3 regions of the Micromonospora siamensis genome follow, and region 3 is predicted to be linked to each of the others. Evidence: predicted binding sites of a transcription regulator. Region 3 holds the regulator's gene; each other region holds the start of a gene.
The links. The regulator HrcA, encoded in region 3, represses chaperone genes, less so after heat shock. The targets are predictions, from matches to a motif close to GGTTNGCACNCTCNNNNNGAGNGTGCNAACC.

Region 1 (3,249 bases), 580 kb from region 3:
GCCGTCGACGATCGTGGTGTTCTCCTTGTCGACCACGACGCGCCGGGCGGTGCCGAGCACCTCCAGGCCGACCTGGTCGAGCTTGTAGCCCAGCTCGGGGGCGACCAGCTCGGCGCCGGTCTGGACCGCCATGTCCTGGAGCATCGCCTTGCGGCGGTCACCGAAGCCGGGCGCCTTGACCGCGCAGACCTTGACGGTCTTGCGCAGCGCGTTGACGACCAGCGTGGAGAGCGCCTGGCCCTCGACGTCCTCGGCGATGATCAGCAGCGGCTTGCTGTCCTGGAGGACCTTCTCCAGCAGCGGCAGCAGCTCCTCGATCGCCGAGATCTTCTGCGTGGTGATCAGGATGTACGGGTCCTCGAGGACCGCCTCCTGGCTCTCCAGGTCGGTGACGAAGTTCGGCGAGATGAAGCCCTTGTCGAACTGGAGGCCCTCGGTGACCTCCAGCTCGGTGGTGAGCGCGGAGCCCTCCTCGACGGTGATGACGCCGTCGCGGCCGACCCGCTCCATCGCCTCGGCGATCAGCTCACCGATGGTGGCGTCCTGCGCGGAGATCGTCGCCACGTGCGCGATCGACTCCTTGCCGGAGACGTCGACGGCCTTGCCGAGCAGCGCCTCGGAGACCTTGGCGGCCGCCGCGTCGATGCCGCGCTTGAGGCCGGCCGGGTTGGCGCCGGCGGTCACGTTGCGCAGGCCCTCGCGGACCATGGCCTGGGCGAGCACGGTCGCGGTGGTGGTCCCGTCGCCGGCGACGTCGTTGGTCTTGGTCGCCACCTCCTTGACCAGCTGCGCGCCGAGGTTCTCGTACGGGTTGGTGAGCTCGATCTCCTTGGCGATGGTCACACCATCGTTGGTGATCGTCGGCGCACCGAATTTCTTGTCCAGGACGACGTTGCGCCCGCGCGGGCCGAGAGTGACCTTGACCGCGTCCGCGAGGGCGTTGACACCGTGCTCCAGCAGGTGCCGGGCGTCGTCCGAGAAGCTCAGGATCTTCGCCATCTGTATCCCTTCGAAGCGACGTTGCCCCGGCCCGGCGAGCCGGACCGGGGCAACGACACTGATCGGTTGCTTACTTCTCGATGACCGCGAGGACGTCGCGGGCGGAGAGCACCAGGTACTCCTCGCCGGCGTACTTGACCTCGGTGCCGCCGTACTTCGAGTAGATGACGGTGTCGCCGACGGCCACGTCAACCGGGATCCGGTTGCCCTTGTCGTCGATGCGGCCCGGGCCGACAGCGAGGACGGTGCCCTCCTGCGGCTTCTCCTTGGCGGTGTCGGGGATCACGATGCCCGACGCCGTGGTGGTCTCAGCCTCGTTCGCCTGGACCAGGATCCGGTCCTCGAGCGGCTTGATCGCAACCTTGGTCGCGGTAGTCACGGGCATACCCTCCTGGGGTACTTGGTGTCGTTACCGACGGCGAGCCGCCGGCGTCAATCTGCCACATGCCACCGGGCGGGGCCGTCGTCGCGGGTGCCGGTCCGCCTGGCGTCGCGCACCGGGTCCAGCAGGACCCGAACGCTGGCACCCTCCATGGGAGAGTGCTAATCGCAGGTTATGCCGTGGCTAGCACTCCGTCAAGGAGAGTGCCAACCAACCGTCCGGCGAGTCACCGCCAACGCCAGCGCGAAGGGCCGGGCCAGGGGCCAAGTTGCGGCAAGCCGGGCCGTCCGGAAGCACGGGGGCCGCGACCTGCCGCAAGCCGGGCCACCCGGAAGCGAGGGCGAGCGAGGCCGGACCAGGGCCGCCGCGAGCCGACCGGGAGAATGGGGCGGTGGATCTCGACCAGTTCGCCGCGCTGCGCACCCCCGAGGGGTCGGCCGCGCTCGCCGCGGCGACCGAACTGGCCGGCGGCGACCCGCTGACGTCGGCGGCCGCGCTCCGCTCGGCCGGCGTGCCGGCCGGGCTGGCCGCCACCGCGCTCACCCAGGCCGAGCTGCGCCGCCGGGCGGTCGGCAAGTTCGGGCCGGCCGCGGCCGGGATGTTCCTCACCCGGGCCGGGCTGGAGCAGGCCACCCGCGGCCCGGTCGCCGCCCGGCGCGCCCGTCGGCTGCGCGACGCCGGGGTGCGCACCCTGGCCGACCTGGGTTGCGGCCTGGGCGCGGACGCGCTCGCCGCCGCCCGCGCCGGCATCCGGGTGTACGGCGTGGAGGCCGACCCGGTGACCGCCGCGCTGGCCGCCGCCAACGCCGAGGCGGCCGGGCTGGCCGACCTGTTCACGGTGGAGTGCGGGGACGCCACCGCGTTCGACGTGTCCCGGGTGGACGGCGTCTTCTGCGATCCGGCCCGCCGCCGGGCCGGCACCGGACGGCGGATCTTCGACCCGAACGCCTACTCGCCGCCGTGGGACTTCGTCACCGGGCTGGCCGAGCGGGTGGCGTACACCGTGGTGAAGGTGGCCCCCGGGCTGGACCACGCGCTGATCCCGGCGGGCGCCGAGGCGGAGTGGGTCAGCGTGGACGGCGACCTGGTCGAGGCGGCGCTCTGGTGCGGCGGGCTCGCCGAGGTCCCGCGCCGCGCCACCCTGCTGCGCGGGGACGACGTCCGCCGGCTGACCGGCGCCGGTGACCGGGAGGCGCCGGTCGGACCGGTCCGGCGGTTCCTGTACGACCCCGACCCGGCGGTGGTCCGCGCGCACCTGGTCGCCGAGCTGGCGACGGAGTTGGACGCCACCCTCGCCGACCCGGACATCGCCTACCTCTACGCGGACGAGGCGCGGCCCACGCCGTTCGGCCGCTGCCTGGAGATCACCGACGTGCTGCCGTTCTCGTTGAAGCGGCTGCGCGCCCTGCTGCGGGAGCGCGGGGTCGGCCGGGTGGAGATCCTCAAGCGCGGCTCGGCGCTGGAGCCGGAGAAGCTCCGCCGGGACCTGCGGCTGTCCGGCGGCGCGGCGGCGAGCCTGGTGCTGACCCGGGTGGCGGACGCGCCGACGGTGCTGATCGGCCGTCCGGCCGCGGCCTGACGGGCGCGGGCCGTGGGGGAGACCGGCCCACCGGTCGGTTTCCGGCTCGCCGGACCGGTCGCGGCGGGTTAGCTTGTCGGGCATGGCGGGACAGGGCACTCCGGCGACGGCGCTGCTGGCGAAGCGGAGGATCGGCCACCGCACCCACCCGTACGACGTGTCGCCGGACGCCCCGAACTACGGCGCCCTGGTCGCGGCGGCCCTCGGGGTGCCGCCGGAGCGGGTGTTCAAGTCGCTGGTCACCGAGGTGGACGGCGCGCTGACCGTGGCAGTCGTGCCGGTCACCGGG
Region 2 (3,249 bases), 940 kb from region 3:
GTCCACGTACTCACCGGAGGCGGCGTTGAGGCCGTGCCCGGCGTCGAGGTTGCGAACCCGCTCGACGACGACGCCACCCTCGAGGCCGGCGTTGACGGCGATCTGCCGCAGCGGGGCGTCCAGCGCGACCTTGACGATGTTCGCGCCGGTCGCCTCGTCACCGGTCAGGTCCAGCTTGTCGAAGGCGGTCTTGCCGGCCTGCACCAGCGCCACGCCACCACCCGGGACGATGCCCTCCTCGACGGCGGCCTTCGCGTTGCGAACGGCGTCCTCGATGCGGTGCTTGCGCTCCTTGAGCTCGACCTCGGTGGCCGCGCCGACCTTGATCACCGCAACACCGCCGGCCAGCTTGGCCAGGCGCTCCTGCAGCTTCTCCCGGTCGTAGTCGGAGTCCGACTTGTCGATCTCGGCCCGGATCTGGTTGACCCGGCCCTGGATCTGCTCGGCGTCACCGGCACCGTCGACGATGGTGGTCTCGTCCTTGGTCACCACGACCTTGCGGGCGCGGCCCAGCATGTCGAGGCCGACGGCGTCCAGCTTGAGGCCGACCTCCTCGCTGATGACCTGGCCACCGGTGAGGATGGCGATGTCGGCGAGCATGGCCTTGCGGCGGTCACCGAAGCCCGGCGCCTTGACGGCGACCGACTTGAAGGTGCCCCGGACCTTGTTGACGACCAGGGTCGCCAGGGCCTCGCCCTCGAGGTCCTCGGCGATGATCAGCAGCGGCTTGCCCGACTGCATGACCTTCTCCAGGATCGGGAGCAGGTCCTTCACCGAGGAGATCTTGCTGTTGACGATGAGCAGGTAGGGGTCGTCGAAGACGGCCTCCATGCGCTCCGGGTCGGTCATGAAGTACGCGGAGATGTAGCCCTTGTCGAAGCGCATACCCTCGGTGAGCTCGAGCTCCAGGCCGAAGGTGTTGCTCTCCTCGACGGTGATGACGCCTTCCTTGCCGACCTTGTCCATCGCCTCGGCGATGATCTCACCGACGGTGTTGTCACCGGCGGAGATGGAGGCGGTGGAGGCGATCTGCTCCTTGGTCTCCACGTCCTTGGCGAGCTTGAGCAGCTCCTCCGAGACGCTGGCCACGGCGGCCTCGATGCCCCGCTTCAGGGCCATCGGGTTGGCGCCGGCGGCCACGTTGCGCAGGCCCTCACGGACCAGGGCCTGGGCCAGGACGGTCGCCGTCGTCGTGCCGTCACCGGCAACGTCGTCGGTCTTCTTGGCGACCTCCTTGACCAGCTCGGCGCCGATCTTCTCGTACGGGTCCTCGAGCTCGATCTCCTTGGCGATGCTCACACCATCGTTGGTGATGGTGGGGGCACCCCACTTCTTCTCGAGCACAACGTTGCGGCCCTTGGGGCCGAGGGTCACCTTCACGGCGTCGGCGAGCTGGTTCATGCCCCGCTCGAGGCCGCGGCGCGCCTCTTCGTCGAACGCGATCATCTTGGCCATACGGCGTTGTCCTCCTGGACACTCACGGGCCACCCGAGTGTGTGTCCCGGATGGGCCGCCTGGTGTACGCACCTTGGGACGTCGCCACCTGGCGACGACGACGTCCTTCGGCCGGGCCGGATAGCCCGCGACGACCGGCCGTGTGCCGAACCGACGTCTCCAACGCCGGCGCGACCATGGCCCCACCGTCCCGACCATTGGCACTCACCGTACGGGAGTGCCAATGACTTGTTTAGCACTCTCCCCTGCCGAGTGCAAGCACGAACGCCTCCGGTCAGCCGAGTTCCCCGGCCAGCCGGGCGGTGTTCACCGGCCCCTCCTGTCCGCGCTGTTCGGCGTACGTCACCACCAGGCCGACCTGCTGCACCAGGTAGGCCGGCACGGAGAGCAGGGCGGCGACGACCAGCGCCACGAACAGCCCGGCCGCCGTGGCGGGCGAGGCGAACGGGTCCGGGCCGGCCGCCGACGTGGCGATGTTCTCCACCACCGAGGTGACGACGCTGAAGAGGATCACCACCACACCCACCAGGCTGATCCGGCCGAGCACCATGCCCAGCCGGTCGTGGAACATCCGGAACGACCGGCCGATCGGATTCTCCCGCTCGTAGAGGTAGATCGGGGTGACCAGGCTCAGCGCGAAGGCGAGGTAGATGCCGGGCAGGAAGCAGAAGCAGAAGCCGACCGCCATCAGCAGGCCGGCCAGCAGGGTCCAACCCCAGAGGCCGAGCGCCCGCCGGAAGCCGTAGCGCAGCGCGCCGCCGACGGTCACCGCCTCACCCAGCGCCTGCCGGGTCACCGCCCAGCTGCCGGCGGCCCAGCCGGCCGCCTGCAACAGGCCGAAGAGCAGGCTGCCCAGGCCGATGACCGCCCCGAAGAGGGCGAGGTCGGTGAAGAAGCCGTCCGGCAGCGGGACCTGGCCGTCGGCGGACGGCGCCGTCGCCGTCGCCAGCCCGTCGGTCGGGAGCAGCACCAGCGAGAGTACGGAGATCGCCAGCGCCGGCACGCCCTGGGTCACCAGCAGCACCAGCGTCAGCACGCGCCAACTGCGCCGCAGCGCGGCGAGGCCCCGGTTCCACCAGCCCTCCAGGCCCCCGTTTGGCGGGTTGACCAGCGGGTCCTGCGGGTCCCAGGCGGCGCCGCCCGGCCAACCGGGCCCGTACGGCGGCACGGCCCCGCGCAGCGGGTCGCCGTACGGCTGGCCCGGCGGGTAGGCGCCATACGGCTGGCCACCGTAGGGCTGGCCCGATGGGTAGGCGCCATACGGCTGGCCGCCGTGCGGCTGGCCGCCATACGGCTGGCCCCCGTGCGGCTGGCCGCCGTGCGGCTGGTCCGGCGGGTAGACGCCGTAGGGCTGGCCCGGCGGGTAGACGCCGTAGGGCTGGCCCGGCGGCTGGCCCTGGTAGGGCGGGTAGCCGGGCGGGAATCCGCTGGGCGCCGACGGGTTCCCCGGCAGCACGCCGGTCGGCGGGAACACGGTCGGCTGCGGCGCGGTGGGCTGCGGCGCGGTCGGCTGCGGCGCGGTCGGGTCGACGGGCAGGGGCGCGGTCGGATCCGCCGGCAGGGGCGCGGTCGGATCGGGCCGTCCCGCCACCCCGTCAGTCGGCCGAGCGGCGTCGTCCGGCTCGCCGGGTACGGCTCCGGGTGGGGGCTGGTCGGACATGGAGCCTCCTCAGCGGCATGGGCTGGAACGGCTCATGATCTTCCCTGGTGCGGCCCCGCCGCGCAGCCCCCGTTCTCCGGCGGCCACGGCGGCGAACCGCCACATCGGCCCGGTGCACCCCCTGCGGGCGCCGG
Region 3 (3,249 bases):
CGGACGAGGCGCACATGGAGGACGTGATGCTGCGACTGCGGTTGGCCTCCGGCCTGCCGCTTTCCGCGCTGGACGACGCGGGCCGGGCCGGGGCGGAACGGGCCCGGGCGGCCGGCCTGCTGGACGCCGACCGGTACGCGGGTGGGCAGGCGGTGCTCACCCTGCGCGGCCGGCTGCTGGCCGACGCGGTGGTCCGCGACCTGCTGCCCTGAGCCGGCGGGGCCCCGCCTCACGCCGGGGCCCCGCCGTGCGGGGTCACTTCACCAGGCGGATCGACATCGGGTAGCGGTAGAGCTGCCCCTCACCGGCCTTGACCCCGGCGATCACACCGAAGATCACCCCGACCAGCCAGGGCCCGCCGAGCAGGACGAACAGCACGCTGCCGAGGCCGAGGGTGACCACCGTGCCGCAGCACAGCACGATCGACAGCGCGACCGACGCGCCCAGCCAGGTGAGCTGGAAGTTGAGCGCCTCCACGGCGTGCGCCCGGACGGTCGGGGACTGCGCGCCGCGGCCCATCATGGCGATCAGTGGTGGCAGGAACCCCAGCCAGGCGGTGAAGAAGGTGGCGGCGGCGCCACCCCAGTGGGCGACCAGCGCCCAGGTCTTGTCCTCGCCGTTGGCGTAGCCGACCGGTGGGCCGTACGCCCCGCCGGTCGGATAGCCGACGCCCGGCGGAGGGTGGCCACCGGGCGGCGGGTAACCACCGGCGGGCGGGGGAGAGTCGCCGGCTGTGGGCTGCCCGGGAGCCCCGGACAGCGGTGCGGTGGGCTCGCCGCCTGCGGGCGGGCCGAACGGGGCCGAGGGCGGGGTCGGTTCCGGCTGGTACGGGCCGGGTTCCCCCGATCCCGGTGGGCGAGGTGGCTCAGTCATGACGTCACGGTAGGGGCTGGTGACAAGGGGACACCAGGGGACACTGGTCCCCTCGGCGCGCCGATCGGCCAGGCGTGGATCCACGACGGGCGGACGCCGGTGGACGGGCCGGTGGGTCGTGATCATCGCGTCGGCGGGGGTGCCGACGTAGACTGGCACTCGCTACAGTCGAGTGCCAAGATGCTCGCCCCGGTGCGCCGCAGGCCCCGGGCGGGCGCGCGAGGAGGTGGGGAGATGGGTCTCGACGACCGCAAGCTCGCCGTGCTGCGCGCGATCGTCGAGGACTACGTCGCCACGCAGGAGCCGGTGGGCAGCAGGGCGCTGGTCGAGCGGCACCAGCTGGGCGTCTCGCCGGCCACCGTGCGCAACGACATGGCGGTGCTGGAGGAGGAGGGGTACATCCGGCAGCCGCACACCAGTGCCGGCCGGGTGCCCACCGACCGCGGCTACCGGCTCTTCGTCGACCGGCTCTCCCGGGTCAAGCCGCTCAGCCCCGCCGAGCGGCGGGCCATCGAGCGGTTCCTGGTCGGCGCGGTCGACCTGGACGACGTGGTGCACCGCACCGTGCGGCTGCTGGCCCAGCTCACCCGCCAGGTGGCCGTGGTGCAGTACCCGTCGCTGGCCCGCTCCAAGGTGCGCCACCTGGAGCTGGTGCCGATCTCCACCACCCGGCTGATGCTGGTCATGATCGCCGACACCGGCCGGGTCGAGCAGCGGCTGGTCGAGCTGCCCGGCCCGATCCCCGCCGACGACGTCACCGACCTGCGCCGGCTGGTCAACGAGAAGCTGGTCGGCAGCCAGCTGACCGACACCCCGCCGCTGGTGCAGGCGCTGGTCGACGAGGCCACCCCGCAGCTGCGCGGCGCCATGACCACCCTCTCCACGGTGCTGCTGGAGACCCTCGTCGAACGGCACGAGGAGCGCATCGCGCTGGCCGGCACCGCCAACCTCACCCGGGGTGGCCTGCTCGACTTCCAGGGCTCGCTGCGACCCATCCTCGAGGCGCTCGAGGAGGAGGTGGTGATGCTCAAGCTCATCGGCGAGGCCGAGTCGACCACCACCCGGGTGCTGATCGGCGACGAGAACGAGATCGACAACCTGCGGGCCGCCTCCGTGGTCAGCACCGGATACGGCCCGGGGGCGACCGCGCTCGGCGGGCTCGGCGTGTTGGGGCCGACCCGGATGGACTACCCCGGCACCATCGCCACGGTGAGGGCCGTGGCACGCTACGTGGGCGAGCTGCTGGCCCAGAACTGATCCCCGACACCGGGCCGGCAGATGGCTCCGGCCGACGACCGCGCAACGCGACACGAACATGAGGACACGGAACGCAGTGGCCAGGGACTACTACGGCATTCTCGGCGTGAGCCGGGAAGCCTCCGACGACGAGATCAAGCGCGCCTACCGCAAGCTGGCGCGGCAGTTCCACCCGGACGTCAATCCGGACCCGGAGGCACAGGAGAAGTTCAAGGACATCAACGCCGCGTACGAGGTCCTCTCGGACGACCGGAAACGGCAGATCGTCGACCTGGGTGGCGACCCGCTCGCCCCGGGCGGCGGGGGCGCCGGCGGGCCGGGTGGCCCGGGCGGGGCCGGCCCGTTCGTCGGCTTCCAGGACATCATGGACGCGTTCTTCGGCGGCGCGGCCGGTGGCGGCGCCCGGGGGCCGCGCCCGCGTACCCGGCCGGGCGCCGACGCGATCCTGCGCCTGGAGCTCGACCTGCACGAGACGGCCTTCGGCGTCGAGGCGCCGATCACCGTCGACACGGCGGTGCTCTGCACCACCTGCTCCGGCGCCGGCACGGCGGCCGGCACCCACCTGGCCACCTGCGAGGCGTGCGGCGGTCGGGGCGAGGTCCAGTCGGTGCAGCGCACCTTCCTCGGCCAGGTCGTCTCGGCCCGCCCGTGCACCGTCTGCCAGGGCTACGGCACCACCATCCCGCACCCCTGCCCGACCTGCGCCGGTGACGGCCGGGTCCGGACCCGCCGCTCGCTGACCGTCAAGATCCCCGCCGGGGTCGAGGACGGCATGCGGATCCGGCTGGCCCAGCAGGGTGAGGTCGGCCCGGGTGGCGGCACCGCCGGCGACCTCTACGTCGAGATCCACGAGCGCCCGCACGACGTCTACTCCCGCAAGGGCGACGACCTGCACTGCCGGGTGACCGTGCCGATGACGGCCGCGGCGCTCGGCACCCGGCTCACCATCAAGACCCTGGACAGCGAGGAGCCGGTCGACGTGAAGCCGGGCACCCAGCCGGGCAGCACGCTGCGGCTGCGGGCCCGGGGCGTGCCGCACCTGCGTGGCACCGGCCGGGGCGACCTCTACGTCCACCTGGACGTCCGCACCCCCACCAAGCTCGACGCCGACCAGGAGAA

Region 1: the regulator HrcA is predicted to act here: its motif matches at 1,518-1,548, upstream of groES (co-chaperone GroES).
Region 2: the regulator HrcA is predicted to act here: its motif matches at 1,651-1,681, upstream of groL (chaperonin GroEL).

The regions. Positions count from the first base shown of each region.
Region 1 covers NZ_LT607751.1:6,028,374-6,031,622, forward strand. The annotation lists gene groL (chaperonin GroEL) at 1-999, opposite strand, end outside; gene groES (co-chaperone GroES) at 1,070-1,384, opposite strand; gene GA0074704_RS27560 (THUMP-like domain-containing protein) at 1,773-2,960, shown strand; gene ybaK (Cys-tRNA(Pro) deacylase) at 3,043-3,249, shown strand, end outside.
Region 2 covers NZ_LT607751.1:131,867-135,115, forward strand. The annotation lists gene groL (chaperonin GroEL) at 1-1,455, opposite strand, end outside; gene GA0074704_RS00570 (hypothetical protein) at 1,730-3,115, opposite strand.
Region 3 covers NZ_LT607751.1:5,444,685-5,447,933, reverse strand. The annotation lists gene hemW (radical SAM family heme chaperone HemW) at 1-212, shown strand, start outside; gene GA0074704_RS24795 (DUF4870 domain-containing protein) at 256-873, opposite strand; gene hrcA (heat-inducible transcriptional repressor HrcA) at 1,108-2,130, shown strand; gene dnaJ (molecular chaperone DnaJ) at 2,207-3,249, shown strand, end outside.